DNA from 3 places in the Janthinobacterium sp. B9-8 genome. Region 3 is predicted to be linked to each of the others. Evidence: predicted binding sites of a transcription regulator. Region 3 holds the regulator's gene; each other region holds the start of a gene.

Region 1 (5,713 bases), 1.6 Mb from region 3:
CATATCGAGCGGAGCATCAAAGCGAAAACTAAAGCCACGGCTAGCGTCATCCAGCTGTGGGGATGACACACCTAAATCCATCAGCACGCCATCTACATACTCGATACCACGTAGGTTTAATTCTTTCTGCAAATTAACAAAGCCTTCGTGCACGATGGTGAAGCGCGGATCGTTAATGGTGGCTGCCTCAGCAATCGCCATTGGATCTTTATCAAAAGCAATCAAACGCCCGTCGGGACCTAGCTTGGAAAGAATAAGGCGCGAGTGGCCGCCACGGCCAAAAGTGCAATCGACATAAATGCCATTTGGCTTGATCGCCAGTGCGTGCACGGCCTCGTCAAGCAAAACGGTGGTGTGAATAAGCGTCAAAGCACGATGCCTTGTAAAAAGTTAATGTGGCCGTTGATGCCCCGCACGGCCTCTTCAAGGCGAATTGTATGAATCAGGGTCAAAGTACAATGTCCTGCATTTGTTTTGCCAAGTCGTCTGGACTGATCTCCATAACGGCTTGAACTTGGGCAGCCCAGCGGGCTTCATCCCATAGCTCGAATTTATTGCCCATTCCTACCAAGGCAACTTCTTTATCGAGGCCTGCCAGCTGGCGTAAACGAGGCGGAATTAAAATGCGCCCAGCGCTATCGGGTTCGATCTCTTCGGCATGGCCGACGATAAAACGGCGAATAGGCATCTGAGCGCCAGAAAGACGGTTAAGTTGATCGCGCACCGGCAACCAATCAGGTGAAGGATAAAGAAGTAAGCAACCCGATGGCTCAGCCGTAATGACTAATTGGTTAGCACAGTGAATCCCCAGCACGTCACGATGCCTGGCAGGAATTGCCAATCGTCCTTTGCTGTCGAGATTTAAAGATGCCACACCGCCAAACATGATGATTTACTCTTTGTAAGGGTTAAAACGACACTTTTACCCACTTTCACCCACTACTTCCCACTATAGAGTAAAAAAAAAGAGCGCACAAGCGCCCGTTTTTTAATTGTTCTTTTGATACAATCACTTAGCTGCAAAATATGTAACGTACATTTTTCACTTGTTTTATCTTGTATAAGCAAGCAGTAAACCAATTAAGTTAAAGTAAAACTTTAACTTAATTAGAGAATAATGCGCTTTTCCCCTTCTTTGACGACTGATTACGCCTCATGACAGAAAAATTACTAAATATCTGTTTACTAGGCTTGCTGGTTTGGGCACTTTGGCGGCGAATTAGCCCTGCTGTGCGCTTAGAAATAGACCGTACAATGAAGATTGCGTCGATTGTTTTGTTGATGGCAGCCGTTAGTGCCTTGTTTTTGCACATATATTGATGTTCGTTTTCTCTGTGTGGATGGATTCGCATGCATTCGGAGTAAAGTGTTTGGCAGAAGCAACTTCTCTTGCTGGGTAATCCGTCTCATTGCAGATAAAATGTGAAAGTCGCTGTCAGCAGCTGCTGTTCTATTCGACTAATTCCTATTGCCACTGGAGAACATCATGCTGATCCGTTCATCGACAGAAATATTACCTTCCGAAATTACCCCTGAAAGTATTTGGCTTAATCGGCGTCAAATCATGACTGGCGCTGCTGCCTTGGGGCTGGCCGCTGCTTTACCTGCACAGGCTGCGGGCGAGTTGGTTTACCGCAGTAGCCCTCTTTCTGCTAAAGACGATAAAAATACGTTTGAGCAAATCACTCAATATAATAATTACTACGAATTTGGTACGGGAAAAGATGATCCGGCTAAAGCCGCACATACTTTAAAAACCCGGCCTTGGAATATTGTGATTGAGGGAGAATGCGAAAAGCCGCGTACTTTCTCAATAGAAGAATTGCTAAAGATTGCGCCTTTGGAAGAGCGAATTTATCGCCTGCGCTGTGTAGAAGGCTGGTCGATGGTGATTCCTTGGGTGGGTTTCCCACTTTCTGAATTAATTAAACGGGTTAATCCCACGTCTAAAGCCAAATACGTTGAATTTATTTCGCTAGCCGACAAAGCACAGATGCCCGGCGTTGGCCGCTCGGTATTGGATTGGCCTTATACCGAAGGATTACGCATGGATGAAGCTATGCATCCTTTGGCGATTATGGCGGTGGGCCTTTATGGCAAAGTATTACCTAATCAAAATGGCGCACCGATTCGTTTGGTTGTGCCGTGGAAATATGGCTTTAAAAGCGCTAAATCGATTGTAAAAATCCGCCTTACCGAAAAACAACCGCAAACTTCATGGAATAAAGCAGGGCCAAATGAATACGGCTTTTATTCCAATGTAAACCCGGAAGTAGACCATCCCCGCTGGAGCCAGGCCACCGAGCGGCGCATTGGCGAATTCTTTAAACGCAAAACCTTAATGTTTAATGGCTACGGCGACCAAGTGGCGGGAATGTACAAGGGAATGGATTTGAAGAAGTTGTTTTGATGGATTGAAAGTCAAAAGGTCTGTAGACACAGAGAGCACAGAGTTAAAAAGCAGGACACGGAGAAAAAACTAGGCATAAGTGTAGATAACAGCACACTTACCCTAAAAGGTTTTCTCGGTGTGCTCCGTGTTCTCACCGCTCTCTGTGTCTACAGATCTTTTTAAGATTTTTAGATATAAAAAAACGGAGCCGCTGGCTCCGTTTTTTTATGCTGGCAATAATGCCTGCTTCATTTTGCTGAGGGCTTTGGCCTCGATTTGGCGGATCCGTTCGGCCGAGACATTAAATTCTGCGGCTAAATCATGCAGTGTTAAGGATGTGCCTTCGTCCGCTAGCCAGCGTGTTTCCACGATTCTGCGGCTGCGCTCATCAAGACTTGCAAGTGCCATTTGCAGGCCTTCGGTATGCAGCTTGTCTGTAGCACGGCGTGCCAAGGTGGCATCCGGTGCGCTGTCGTGATCCGCTAGCCAATCTATAGGCGCGTAGCCTTCGTCATCGTTGTCGTCGGCGATCAGGGAGATATCCTGGCCGCTCATCCGTGTTTCCATTTCCAGTACTTCTTCGCGCTTTACACCTAAATCGTCGGCAATTTTTTGCGCTTCAGAAGTGGTGAGTGCGGCAAAGCCGGGCTTCATGGAGCGCAGATTAAAAAATAATTTACGCTGAGCTTTGGTCGTGGCAACACGAACCAAGCGCCAGTTGCGCAGTACGTATTCGTGGATTTCGGCTTTGATCCAATGCACAGCGAAGGAAAATAGGCGTACGCCACGGCCGGGCTCAAAGCGTTTTACCGCTTTCATCAGGCCGATATTGCCCTCTTGGATTAAGTCTGCCTGAGGCAGGCCGTAGCCAGAGTAACCGCGTGCAATCGATACCACGACTCGCAGATGGGACATAACCAGTTGCTTGGCGGCCTCCAAGTCGTTGTCTTGGTGGTAGCGCTCGGCAAGGCTGATTTCCTCTTCTTGCGAGAGCATGGGTACAGTATTTACACGCTGGATATAGCTCTCGATGCTGTCGCCACCGGACAGAACGGGAAGTGTAAGTGCAGACGCCATGTTTAAATCTCTCCTAGCAAAAAACGCTTGCTGATTCTAGCACTTGACTTGAGAGAGTGCTAAGAAAAAGCAAATATTCAGACTTTTGATTCAATCACACTATGGGGGGACAAGGCACGGCAATTTTTCCTATCTGCTCAATAGCGTGAATTAATCGGTACTAATGCTAATAAAAATGCGGCTTGAGCTATTTTTAAATCATTTTGCCAAGGCTATGTAAATTGCCTTAAATGCCGCCATACCGCCAGCCATGCGCCGATAAACGTCAGGAGAATACATAGGCCACATACGATGGCAATGGTGATGAGATCAGGTGATAGCAGGGTAAATTTTTGTCCATAAGCCGTTGCCAAATCGCTTACCGCAGGGTTGAGGTGCGATAACATGCCACCAACAATAGCGCAGGCAACTAAGCCGCCCAGCAAGCCCTGCACCATGGCAAAGTAGACAAAAGGGCGGCGGATAAAGGCATCGGTTGCGCCGATCAGCCTTGCCACTTCGATTTCTTCTTTGCGCGTTAAAATTTGCATACGGATCGCGTTGCCGGTAATCAGCGCCAGTGCTGCGGCCAGTAGCACGGCAATCACTTCAAATAAAGTCTGGCCTAGCGCGAGCAATCTTTCCAAGCGATGTGCCCAAGCCGAATCGAGCTGAACTTCCTCTACGCCGGGGCGGCTGATCAGATCTTTTTGCAAGGCTTCTAAGGTGCTGGCTTGGCTGTCTTTGCTGCTTAGTACAAAGGCATCGGGTAGCGGATTTTCGCTCAACCCTGCTAACAGATTGGTCGCGCCAGATGAAATCTGCATTTCTTTAAGTGCATCGTCTTTACTGATAAAGCGGCTGCTGGCGATGCGAGGGTCTTTCTTTAATTGCGTTTTAAGCATGGCAAGATCTTCTGCCGTGGCGGTATCGCGCATAAAGATAGAAATTTGCGGCTCTACATGGATCTGGCTCGCCACACTGCTCAGGCTGCTAATAATCAGCCACAGCGCCAAGGGCAGTGCGGCGGTAATGCCAATCACCAAGAGATTGAGTGCGCTGGAGAAAGGGTGGCGAACCAAAGCACCCAAGGTGCGTGCTAAGGAGAGTAGATGAAGTCTGAACCAGTGTTTCATAGCGCCTCAAGCAGTAAATTGACCATTTTTCAGGCGCAGAATACGGCGGCCGTAATCTGCCATCAGGGTTTCATCGTGAGCAGAAATTACGATGGTGACGCCAACTTGATGAAAGGATTTAAACAGCTCCAGAATATCGTGGGCGTAATCGCGATCTAAATTAGCTGTTGGCTCGTCTGCCAGCAAAATAGCGGGCCGATGCACTACCGCACGGGCAATACACAGCCGCTGCTGCTCACCACCTGATAGCGAGATCGGGTTGAGTTTTTCTTTGCCAGCTAGGCCTACTTTATCAAGCGCGGCCAAAACGCGGCGGCGGCCTTCTCTATGATCAAAGCCAACGATATCCAGTGGCAGGCTGACGTTATCCAGAACGGTGCGATCAAACAGAATTTTATGATCCTGAAAAATCAGCCCCAGATGGCGGCGAATATAGGGTAGCGAGCTGCGATTCATTTTCGCCATATTCTGCCCGTTGACAACCACCGCTCCGCCGCTGGGCTTTTCTATGCCCGCAATCAGTTTGAGCAGCGTCGATTTGCCCGCGCCAGAATGGCCAGCCAAAAAAACCAGCTCGCCACTTGGAATCTCAAAGCTTAAATTCTTAACGGCATCAAAGCCGCCAGGATAACGCTTACTGACTTGCTGGAATTGGATCATAGAAGCCCTGTCTTTGTTTTCCACGAATACGCCAAGCTATAGGTTTTGAATCTGTAAAAACTGTGGTGAAAAAAAACTAAATCTTGAACCACTTCGGTCCCAGAGAACACGGAGTTACACGGAGAAAACCAAGGTATATATGAACATCACAAAGCCATTGATCAAAGCTCTGTTTATTGTTTCTCAGTGTGCTGCTTTAAAACTCTGTGTTCTCTGTGTCTTAAGATTCTTTTAAATTTACGCTTTCACCAGCACTTTGTTTTCGTACCGATTACCGCCGAACTCGAAGTATGTTACACCATGCTGAACAAAACCTTGGCGGGCATAAAAAGCAATTGCACGGTGATTGTTACTATTGCTACTTAGCCAGTAAGTACGAGAGGCGATGATTTCTTCGCAATAAGCCAGCAGCTTGCTGCCTAAGCCTTGGCTGGTAAAGACTTCTTGAACATACAGCGTTTGCAGCTCA
Region 2 (5,713 bases), 1.9 Mb from region 3:
CACCGTGCAGTGTTTCGGCGGTGCTGATTTGTTCTGGTAAAAAATAAACGTGGGCATGGTAGATAAGAGGCATAGCTAATCCGGCTGGGTAGCCTTTTATGGTCGATATTGGGGGCTAATTATGCTGTATTTTCTTTTATTTACAGCACGTTTTTTACTTGATTTAAGTTTTTTAGGCAGAGTTTAGTTTTAAATGTGCAAGGCCGGTGCTTGATTGTTGTAAGGATAGGGAAAAGCCTACAGGCAGGCTGAGTAGGTTTTTGTTTAATAGGGCCTATATGGCGCTATGCTGTAATAAAAATACATAAAGGATGCAGCATGTCAGATCTCCCTCGGCATCAAATGATGATGACAGTCCTGATGACGCCAGATATGGCGAATTTTTCTGGCAAGGTGCATGGTGGTGCGCTGCTGAAAGAATTGGATCAGGTGGCTTACGCCTGTGCCAGCCGCTACGCGGGTGCGTATGCGGTGACTTTATCGGTGGATCAGGTGGTGTTTAAATTGCCAGTGTTTGTAGGGGAGCTGGTGTATTTTTTAGCCAGTGTTAACTACACCGGTCGTACTTCGATGGAGATCGGCATTCGAGTGGTGGCCGAAAATATCCGCACCCAAACCGAGCGCCATACTAATAGCTGCTATTTCACTATGGTGGCGATGGGGGATGATGGTAAATCGGTGGTGGTGCCTCCACTCGTACCGAGTACCGATGATGAAAAAGTACGCTGGGTGGCGGCTGAGGCAAGACGGGATATTCGCTTGCTGATGGCTGAGAAAATAGCTTTTAAAGAGTAGTGTTAGCTGAAGCGGCCATAAAAAACGCCACCCCCAAAGGAGTGGCGTTTTTTATTATTAAGCTAGTTGTCGGGCTTTAAATTAAAGCCCGATTCCTAAAGCTTAAATTACATACCCATGCCGCCCATACCACCCATGCCGCCCATATCTGGCATGCCTGAGCCTTCTTCTTTTGGAAGCTCAGCAATCATGCAGTCGGTTGTCAGCATCAGGCCAGCGATCGATGCTGCGTGTTGCAGTGCCGAGCGGGTTACTTTAGCTGGGTCAAGAACACCCATTTCTACCATGTCGCCGTAAACGCCAGTGCCGGCGTTGTAACCGAAGTTACCTTTGCCTTCCAATACTTTGGAAACCACAACGCTAGGCTCGTCACCCGCGTTTTGTACGATTTGACGCAGTGGCGCTTCGATGGCTTTCAGTACGATCTTGATACCTGCATCTTGATCAACGTTAGCGCCTTTCAGGTCAATGATAGAAGAGCGTGCGCGCAGCAGAGCTACGCCACCACCGGCCACAATGCCTTCTTCCACAGCTGCGCGTGTTGCGTGCAGTGCGTCTTCAACGCGGGCTTTCTTCTCTTTCATTTCAACTTCAGTCGCTGCACCAACCTTGATCACTGCAACGCCGCCAGCTAATTTAGCTACGCGTTCTTGCAGTTTTTCACGATCGTAATCGCTGCTTGCATCTTCGATTTGCTTACGGATCAGGCCAACGCGTGTTTTGATGCTTTCTTCATTACCCGCGCCATCGATGATGATGGTGTTTTCTTTGGATACTTCGATACGCTTAGCAGAACCCAATTCAGCCAGTGTGGCTTTTTCTAGGGTTAGGCCAACTTCTTCAGCGATCACAGTACCGCCAGTCAGGGTAGCGATGTCTTCCAGCATGGCTTTACGACGATCACCAAAGCCAGGAGCCTTAACAGCTACAGTCTTCAGAATACCGCGGATGTTGTTCACTACCAGAGTTGCCAGCGCTTCGCCGTCTACATCTTCAGCAATAATCAATAGTGGGCGGCCAGCTTTAGCCACTTGTTCCAGTACCGGTAGCAGGTCACGGATGTTGCTGATTTTCTTGTCGAAAAGCAGTACAAACGGATTGTCCAGCAGGGCAATTTGTTTTTCTGGGTTGTTGATGAAGTACGGTGAGAGGTAGCCGCGATCAAACTGCATACCTTCAACTACATCCAACTCATCTTCAAGGCCAGTACCGTCTTCAACGGTAATCACGCCTTCTTTACCTACTTTTTCCATCGCAGCAGCGATTTTTTCGCCGATGATTTCGTCGCTGTTAGCAGAGATAGAGCCAACTTGAGCGATTTCTTTGGTGGTAGAGCAAGGCTTAGCAATGTTTTTTAGCTCAGCAACTAAGGCAATCACAGCCTTGTCGATACCGCGCTTCAAATCCATTGGGTTCATACCGGCAGCCACGTATTTCATGCCTTCTTGCACGATGGCTTGAGCCAATACGGTAGCAGTCGTTGTACCATCACCAGCGATATCAGAAGTCTTAGATGCAACTTCTTTCACCATTTGCGCGCCCATGTTTTCGAACTTGTCTTTCAGTTCGATTTCTTTGGCTACCGATACACCGTCTTTGGTGATGGTAGGCGCGCCGTAGCTGCGTTCCAGCACAACGTTACGACCCTTAGGGCCCAGTGTTACTTTAACGGCATCAGCCAGAATATTTACACCAGCTACCATGCGGGCGCGGGCGGAATCACCGAATTTAACTTCTTTTGCTGCCATGTTCATTTACTCCGTAGTGGTTTGAGATCGTGCCGGGCTTGGGCCTCGGTCACGAAGGATCACGCAGGTTAATTAACCTTCGATCACGCCCATGATGTCTTCTTCACGCATTACTAGCAGTTCGTCGCCATCTACTTTCACGGTTTGGCCGCTGTACTTGCCAAAAATTACTTTATCGCCAGCTTTAACAGCCATTGGGCGTACAGAGCCGTTTTCTAAAATCTTACCGTTACCGACGGCAACCACTTCGCCCATATCCGGCTTTTCAGCAGCGTTACCTGGCAACACAATGCCAGATGCAGTTTTTTCTTCAGCTTCAACGCGTTTGATTACTACACGGTCATGCAAAGGACGAATTTTCATGGTGTTCACTCTCCAGATAAAAAAGTGGCATTCAATGCTTGGCCAAGCGGCCTACAGAACGCTGTTAGCACTCACTGCTAACGAGTGCTAGATGGTATGGGCGAGGTAAGGTCTTTTCAAGTGGGGGAAGAGCGAAATTTTTTGAAGAGCATCATTATTGCTGATACCGACCATGCAGATCTCACCAGATTGGAGGCTTTAATTTGTAAGAAAACTGTTTTAATGGGAATCATTATCATTTATAATGATGACGATTGAGTTACATCTCTGAGCCACTGTCGACTTCCCTAAAAAAGGGCATATGAAGTTCTGCCCTTGCTGTTCTATTTAAAACGAGTTTGAGCAAAATGAAGATCCAAAATACAGCGATGGTGCTTGCACTTGCCGCCGCCTTTAGTGCCCCTGCCTTCGCAAGTAAAGTCGCAAGTAAAACAGCCAGCGAAGTGGCTGCAAAAAAGTCCACTGAAACAACTTTGCCTGCGATCACTGTATTTGGTGAAAAAATGGGTAGCGCCAATGTGGGGCGCTCCTATTTAGATCATGAAGATATTGAACGTCAGCAGGCTGGCAATGTGGCCGCCTTGCTTGATACCTTGCCGGGGGTGGATTTAACCGGCACATCGCGTCCCAGCGGGCAAACTTTAAATATCTGGGGCTTTAATAAAGTTCAGGATGTAAAAGTGATTGTGGACGGCGCGCCTAAGGGCTTTGAAAAATATCGCCAGGGCTCGATTTTTATCGAGCCTGAGCTGGTGAAACAAATTGAAGTGAATAAAGGCCCGCACACCTCTCTGTATGGCAATGGTGGCTTTGGTGGTGTGATCACGATTGAAACTAAAGACGCTAAAGACCTTTTACAGGGCGACGCTAATCTAGGGGCTTTGCTCAAGTATTCGCATCAAACAAATAATCATGAGCAAGACACCACGGCGGCTGTGTATGGCCGCACTGAAGATGGCCGTTTTGATGCGCTGGTGTATTTTACTCAGCGCGAATCCGATGATTTGCGCAAACCCAATGGCGATCCTTTCCGTTTTTCTGCCATTGATGCGCCTTCCAGCCTCGCAAAATTAAATATCCGCCTGACAGAAGATCAGTTACTCACACTCTCGACCATGCAAGGCCGCAGTAGCGCTTGGGCCCCTTTTGCGGCTCTGGGTGAAGACGCGCCAGCGCCTACCGATGCAGAAATTAAAAAATTTGGTTTTGATGAAGCATGGAAGCGCAAGGTGCTGTACCGGGATCAGGAAGACACCACTTACTCTGCAAAATGGCGCTTTAGCCCGAGTGATAATCCGCTGATCAATATCTTGGCGAGCTATGGCTATTCTAAAACCAATCAGCACGATCAACGCTCCGCCACGGCCTCTGTGGGCTCTTTCCTTGGCTCATTAGGTAATGAAAGCTGGGCTACTTACACCGATAAGCTGGCTGAATTGCGCAATGAAAGCTTGTTTACTAGCGGCCCCTTTGCCCATGTGCTGAGCGTTGGTACGCAGTGGCACGATAATCAGCGCGATACGCTGATGTATTACCCAAGCAGCACGGCAATAAAAGACCCTAGTTATAACTACGGCTATTTCCAGCCTTACTATATGCCTGCCGGTCAGCAAAGAGGGCTGGGCATTCATGTGCAAGATGCGGTGAGCTATGGCGATGTGACGCTGACAGCGGCATTGCGCTACGACCATATCACCGCAGAAGGTGTGCCGAACCGGGCGCGCCGTTATAACAGCCCGCTGCCTGCTGCAGGTCATGATTATAGCGAAGCCAGGTTTGAAGGCTTTTCACCTAGGCTGGGCCTGTTCTGGAAAGCCAATAACCATGCCTCTTTCTTTGCGGATATCAGCCAGACCTGGCGCGCACCAACGATTGATGAGCTGTATTCCACAGAGTACTACGTGTCATCGGACGTGGGGTCAGCCACGCCCGGCACAAGCCGTGGCCTCGATGTCGAGCGAATTACCGCTGCGCGTGTGGGCGCAATGTGGAATCAGCAAGGTTTGCTGACCGACAATGACGATGCACAGCTGCGCTTTACCCTCTATCAAAACCGGGTCTCAGACAATATCGGCCCACGCCTTGGTGTGTTGGTGTCGGGCTACACGTCTGCGGGTCGAGATAAATTACCGCCAGCACTATCTAATTACCGCAATTTGAGTGGCTATAAAACCGAAGGGATGGAAATCGAAACCTTCTATAACACTCGCTACTTCTTTGCCAACGCGTCTTTGTCGATGCAATACGGCAGAAGAAACGGCAGCCAGCGCGATCCTTGGGGTAACGATGAGCCGGTATCGAGTGTGGCCCCCGATAAACTGATCATGGGGCTGGGCTTTAAATTACCTGAGCAGGGCATTACCGCAGGCTGGCAGGGTAAATTTGTGGGCGAACAAGATAAAGTATTGCCGGTTGGCCATGTTTATCGCTTACCGCCATCCAAAGGTTATGGTTTGCATACCCTGTTTGCCAGTTGGAAAGGCCGGGGTGATATGTTGAGTGGACTAGAAGCGAGGTTGACGATTGATAATCTATTTAATCGTGATTATCAGCCATATCTGAGTGAAGGCGTGACTGGAGTAGGGCGTAATTACAAGCTCAGTATTTCTAAATCATTCTAAAACGGATGCGTGAATTTGATTTGATCGGGGCGAGCCAGCGTGCTCGCCTTTTTTATTGCGGATATCCCCTGTGCGTTTTAAAGCGGATTTTGCTAAGGTATTGAGCAGTCTGGACTAAAATAGCTTATCTGAAGCTTTATATTTTTATATGAAAAACACTGATTTACTGGCACGAAGCTTAGCCGC
Region 3 (5,713 bases):
CTGTGTTCAACTTCGTGTAATGCGGCCGGCGTGATGCTTGGGCTTACCGCTTCAAAAGCCGGGCTGCTGGCGGCGATGCTGTCCTTGCCTTGCTCTTTGAGCTGCTGCACTTCGGCTTGCAAGGCGGCGAGCGATTGCTCTAGCTGCGCGACTCTTTGCTCCAAGGGCGGTGTGAGGTGGGATGCTTGTAAATCTCTACCATTCATTGCCGCATTAGAATTTTGTTCGGATGGGGCTGATTTTTTGCTGAGATAGAGATAGCCAATAAATGCGATCAGGCCAGCGCCCAATGCCCCGCCTACGCCAAATTGTAGCCCTCCCCAAATCATTGCGATCAAAATAATGATACTTGCTTTCATATTGGCCTTTGAGGGGGCGATGAGTACAGAGAACGCGTGGGCATAAACGTGCCCACCCTAAAATTTAACGCCAAGCGCCCGGTTTTTTGACGGGCTTAGCAGGCTTGTTGGCAGGGGCTTTAGCTGGTTTTAAATCCTCACCTTCCTGATAGCTTTTTAAAATACTTTCAGAAAGCTGCAATACCGCTGTCGCATAGAGCGTGCTTTTGTTGTAACGGGTGATGACATAAAAATTATTAAAGCCTAGATAGTGGCTGGTAAAGCCAGGCTCGGTTTCTAGTGCAAATAAAACCGCTTTTTGCTGGGTATCCAGCTCATTAAGGGGAGCTACGCCTTTTTGCATTAATTCGCCTACCGTGTAATGCAGATTAAATTTATCGGCAAATACATCGCTCATATCGGCGTTGATATTGACGGCAGCGTAGGCTGCCTGGCCTTTTTCCCAGCCGTGTGCTTTTAAGTAATTAGCCACGCTGGCAATGGCGTCGTTAGGGTGGGCCCAGATATCACGATGGCCGTTTTGATCGTAATCCACGGCATATTGGCGAAACGATGAGGGCATAAACTGCGGCCAGCCCATTGCACCTGCGTAAGAGCCTTTAAAGCTCATCGGGTCTTCGTTCTCTTCGCGGGCCAGTAATAAGAATTCGGTTAGTTCTTTTTGAAAAAATTCGGCGCGGCGCGGGTAATCAAAGGCGATGGTGCTCAGCACATCCAGAATATAAAAGCTGCCAGTGTTTTTGCCGTAATTGGTTTCTGCCCCCAAAATAGCTACGATCACTTCCGGCTCTACCCCATAGCGCTCGCTGATTTCTTTGATGGCAATGGCGTGCTCACGCCAGAATTTGGCCCCTGCCAAACTGCGGGCCGGGTTTACAAAATTAACGCGGAATGTATACCAGGGGCGCGCGGTGGAAGGGCGGTCCAAGATATCCAGTACATTGCTTTTATGCGTGGCGCGGCTGAGCGTTTGCACCAGCTCTTCTTCGCTAAACTGATGTGTCGCAGCGGTGGCCTTGATATAAGCCTGTACATCTTCGCGGGCAACTAAGGCTTCGTCGGCGTGCGCCATGCCCATCAGGCTGACTAATAATAGGGGGAGAAGTTTACGCATGGTCTTCGCTTTTCTAATGGTGGTTTGTATTATCCATGAAAGGTTATGCAATCATGAGAGAAGATGTTGTGCTGGGTAGATCGTGTTGAGCAATTTCAGAGTGAATATGGCTTGTGGCTCATAAAAAGCATATCCCTTGAGCCGATTGTGTCTTTGTATCGCTGACAGAGCTAAGGAAGTGAGCCCTTGTCATTTAAATAGGAGTTTATTGAGAAAGTGCCGAAGACAATAGCTGGGCGGTGATGTCAACAATAGGAATCACTCTTTCATAATCCATTCGGGTAGGCCCAATCACCCCCAGTGTGCCAACAATTTCGCCATTTACGCGATAAGGCGCTGTGATTACTGAACAGTCGTCCAGCGGTGCTAGGCCGGATTCGCCGCCGATATAAATCTTTACACCATCTGCGTGATTACCTAAATCCAGCAATTGCAGCAGGGCGGTTTTCTGCTCAAATAAGGCAAACAATTGCCGCATTCTGGCCACATTGGATGATAAATCACCAAAGCCAAGCAGCTGGTGCTCGCCCGCAATCACCATCGAATCGTTATGGCTTGTTAATTCAGCCCCTAGCACGACAGCGGCATTCATCAGGCTGACAATATCGCTCTTTAATCTGACTAATTCGTTTTGCACAATATGGCTTAATGCCGCCAGTGTTTTGCCTGAGCAATATTCATTTAAAAAGTGAGCGGCTTCGCTAAGCTCTTTGCTGCTAAATAGTCGTTCGGTTTGCAAAATACGGTTTTGCACATCGCCATCGCTGGTCACCAGAATCAGCAGCACACGGCGCTCGGATAATTGCATAAATTCGATTTGCTTAAGCAAAAGCTCATGCCGCCGCGGGCTTTGCACTACACCGGCAAACTGGGTGAGTTGCGATAAAATTTGCGAAGCGGCGGCTACGCTGCGTTGCGGGCTGTCTACCGGTAATTGTTCTGCCAGCCCTGTCATAGTGAGTTGATCTAAAGTTTGTACGGTAAGCAAAGAGTCAACAAATAGACGGTAGCCCAAGGCGGTGGGGATGCGGCCCGCCGAGGTATGCGGGCTGGCGACAAAGCCTAGGGCTTCCAAATCAACCATGGTATTTCTGATCGTTGCAGAGCTAATATCCAGCCCGGAAAAATGCTGTAAGGCTTTCGAGCCAACGGGCTGGCCGTCAGCAATGTAGCGCTCGACGAGGGTTTTAAGTAGAATTTGAGAACGATCGTTCAGCATATAGGGCGGTGGTGGTGGACCAAGTTGCGAATCTTACTTCGTTTTACAAGGAGTTTCGCTTGTGAGCAAGCCCCTGCTTTCAAAAATGCCGGGCAGTTTCTTAGGTTTTAAAGTAGATCAGCACTGCCGGTTATTTCACTGCTGCTTGCTTGGAGCCGCCTTATTTACCCCCCGCAATATATCTGTGTAGCACACCGTGCATTGCCTCTGTTTAAGTCAGGCTTGGCCAGTGCGGGGAGCGTTTGGAGCCAGAAGGGAATCTTCCGGCTAGGCGCAGGCCCCAAGAATGCAATAACATAACTGACTACGGGTGTTATTTATTAAAAAATCGGGTCTAATGAGCTTATGCATAGTCTACTGTTCAAAACCGTCGCTGTTGTAGGGCGTGCTGGCACGCCTAATCTGGACGAGCCTATACGCCGCCTTGCCTCGCTGTTAACCACTGCTGGCGTTAAAGTTTTACTTGATCAAGCCACTGCGGAAGAACACGGCATTACCGAGCATCAGGATGTAAGCCGCGATAATATCGGCAAAGTGGCGGATTTAGTCATTGTACTGGGGGGGGATGGCACCATGCTGGGCGTGGCGCGTTTGCTTGCCCCCTATCGCATTCCACTGGTAGGGATTAATCAGGGCCGTCTGGGCTTTATGACTGATATCTCGGTCGATGAAATGGATGAGCTAGTGATTGCCATGCTGCACGGTGAATTTATCCCCGAAGAGCGCATCCTGCTTGAAACCACCGTGGTGCGTGATGGTCATGAAATTGACAACGCCTTAGCGTTTAATGATGTGGTGTTTAGCCGGGGTAATACCGGTGCCATGATCGAATTTGAAATCTTCATTGATGGCCGCTTTGTATATAGTCAGCGTTCGGATGGCTTGATTATTTCAACCCCAACCGGTTCCACAGCTTACGCGCTAGCATCCGGTGGGCCGATTTTGCATCCTAGCCTGCCTGCGATTGCACTGGTACCAATTTGCCCGCAATCGCTATCGAATCGCCCGATTGTGGTGAACGATACCTGTGCGGTGGAATTTTTGCTGACCCGCGCTCAAGATGCACGGGTGTATTACGACAATCAGTCGCACTGTGATTTACAAGAAAAAGATCGTGTATTGATTAGCCGCTACCGCAATACCTTAAGAGTATTGCACCCGAATAGTTACCACTACTACGACACCCTGCGCGAAAAACTACGCTGGGGTGAGCGTTTGTAATTGTAGTGGCATAACAAGGCTTAGTTCTGTAGATACAGAGATAAAGAGAGCACACTGAGAAAAACAAGATGAGTCTGTCGCGAATATTGTGATGATGTTCAGTGTGGTAGTGCAGGGTGAATAGCCATACTTAAAGATATTTCAGCCTAAAATTGAGGGAGCAAAATCTCGAACCACAGAGAACACAGAGTGCACAGAGTTTCACAGAGGAAACGATAAATTTGATGGTTTTCTCCGTGTTCTCTGTGTCCTCGTTTTACTCTGTGGTTCAAGGTGTAGCTCACTATCAAAGCTAACTGAAGCAACTTCATAACTCTGTGTTCTTCGTGCTCTCATTCATCTCCGTGTCTACAGAACTTTAGCTTTTAATCATTTCACTGATTTTTAAAATCTCTGTGGCAACCGTAACCAAGGTGTAAAAAAGCGCCATGCTGCTTTCTATCTCGCTTAAATCCTTTGTCATCGTGCAAGAGCTGTCTCTCGACTTTCGCTCGGGCCTCACCACCTTAACGGGTGAAACAGGGGCTGGTAAATCAATCGTGATTGACGCGCTAGGTTTGCTACTGGGTGGGCGGGCAGAAAGCGCGGTGGTGCGCCACGGTGCCGAAAAGGCCGATTTGCAAGCACGGTTTGCTCCGCCCAAAAATGCGCGGGCCTGGCTGGAAGAAGAAGCTTTGCTGGGGGACGAGCCTGAAGAATTACTGATTCGCCGCAGCATCGACAGCAATGGCAAATCCCGTGCGTGGATTAATGGCATTGCAGCAACGCTGACGCAGCTTAAAACGCTGGGCGAGCAGTTGGTGGATATCCATGGACAGCATGCGCCGCAATCCTTGCTGCGTTCTGAAGTGCAGCGCGAATTAGTCGATGGCTATGCAGAAAGCACGGGCCTCGCAAAAGATGTGGCTGGTTTATTTAAAGATTGGAAAAACGTCGTTGATGAGCTGGCGATTGCCGAAAATAACGCCGAAGCTTTTGATGCTGAGCGTGAACGCCTGCAATGGCAGGTGGATGAAGTGTCTGCCTTGCAATTTACCGCAGCAGAATGGCCGGAGCTGCAAGCCGAGCATAAGCGCCTGCACCACGCCGCCAGCCTAATCGAAGGCGTGCAAAGTGGCTTGTTGATGTTGGCCGATGGCGATGAAAACTGCCAGTCATGGCTGGGATCGGTGGCGGGACGCTTATCTGTCTTGGCCGATTTTGACGCAGGTATCTCAGAAACGCTGGAGCTATTGGCCAGTGCCGAAGCGCAAATGAGCGAGGCCGTGTACGCGCTGCGCCGTTATAGCGATCACCTAGAGCTAGATCCTGCGCGCCTCGCTGATGTAGAAAGCCGCTTAGATGCCATCTTTCGCATGGCGCGTAAATATCGGGTAGAGCCTGCTGAGCTGCCAGAAAAACTAGCAACTTGGCAAAATCGCCTAGCCGAATTAGGCGGCAGTGCAGGCTTGGATGCTGTGCGCCGCCGCGCTCAAAAATTAGAAGCAGATTATCGCAAAGCGGCCAAGCAACTATCCGCCAGTCGCAAGGCCGCCGCAGATAAGCTCTCTAAAATGGTGACTAAAGAATTGCAATTGCTGGCCTTGGTGGGCAGCCGTTTTGAAATTGCCCTGCACGCACATGAAGCCCCCGCCAGCTTTGGTTTGGAAACAGTAGAGTTTATGGTGGCTAATCACCCGACGACTCCGGCCAGAGCGATGGCCAAGGTGGCGTCGGGTGGTGAGCTATCCCGTATCAGCCTTGCCCTGCAAGTGATTACCAGCCAGGTTGCCAATGTGCCTACGCTGATTTTTGACGAGG

Evidence for each region. The regulator HrcA, encoded in region 3, represses chaperone genes, less so after heat shock. The targets are predictions, from matches to a motif close to TTAGCACTCNNNNNNNNNGAGTGCTAA.
Region 1: rpoH (RNA polymerase sigma factor RpoH) is a predicted target of HrcA. The motif match lies at 3,506-3,532, and genes of this name have one in related genera.
Region 2: groES (co-chaperone GroES) is a predicted target of HrcA. The motif match lies at 2,971-2,997, and genes of this name have one in related genera.

The regions. Positions count from the first base shown of each region.
Region 1 is NZ_CP014222.1:3,574,263-3,579,975, reverse strand. It holds gene rsmH (16S rRNA (cytosine(1402)-N(4))-methyltransferase RsmH) at 1-369, opposite strand, end outside; gene mraZ (division/cell wall cluster transcriptional repressor MraZ) at 449-886, opposite strand; gene VN23_RS22490 (protein MIGRI) at 1,156-1,320, shown strand; gene msrP (protein-methionine-sulfoxide reductase catalytic subunit MsrP) at 1,487-2,410, shown strand; gene rpoH (RNA polymerase sigma factor RpoH) at 2,618-3,469, opposite strand; gene ftsX (permease-like cell division protein FtsX) at 3,682-4,584, opposite strand; gene ftsE (cell division ATP-binding protein FtsE) at 4,591-5,244, opposite strand; gene VN23_RS16145 (GNAT family N-acetyltransferase) at 5,482-5,713, opposite strand, start outside.
Region 2 is NZ_CP014222.1:32,525-38,237, forward strand. It holds gene VN23_RS00150 (DOPA 4,5-dioxygenase family protein) at 1-73, opposite strand, end outside; gene VN23_RS00155 (acyl-CoA thioesterase) at 319-795, shown strand; gene groL (chaperonin GroEL) at 903-2,543, opposite strand; gene groES (co-chaperone GroES) at 2,616-2,906, opposite strand; gene VN23_RS00170 (TonB-dependent hemoglobin/transferrin/lactoferrin family receptor) at 3,254-5,527, shown strand; gene bioA (adenosylmethionine--8-amino-7-oxononanoate transaminase) at 5,676-5,713, shown strand, end outside.
Region 3 is NZ_CP014222.1:1,971,583-1,977,295, reverse strand. It holds gene VN23_RS08825 (DUF2339 domain-containing protein) at 1-359, opposite strand, end outside; gene mltB (lytic murein transglycosylase B) at 424-1,473, opposite strand; gene hrcA (heat-inducible transcriptional repressor HrcA) at 1,679-2,692, opposite strand; gene VN23_RS08810 (NAD kinase) at 3,038-3,913, shown strand; gene recN (DNA repair protein RecN) at 4,342-5,713, shown strand, end outside.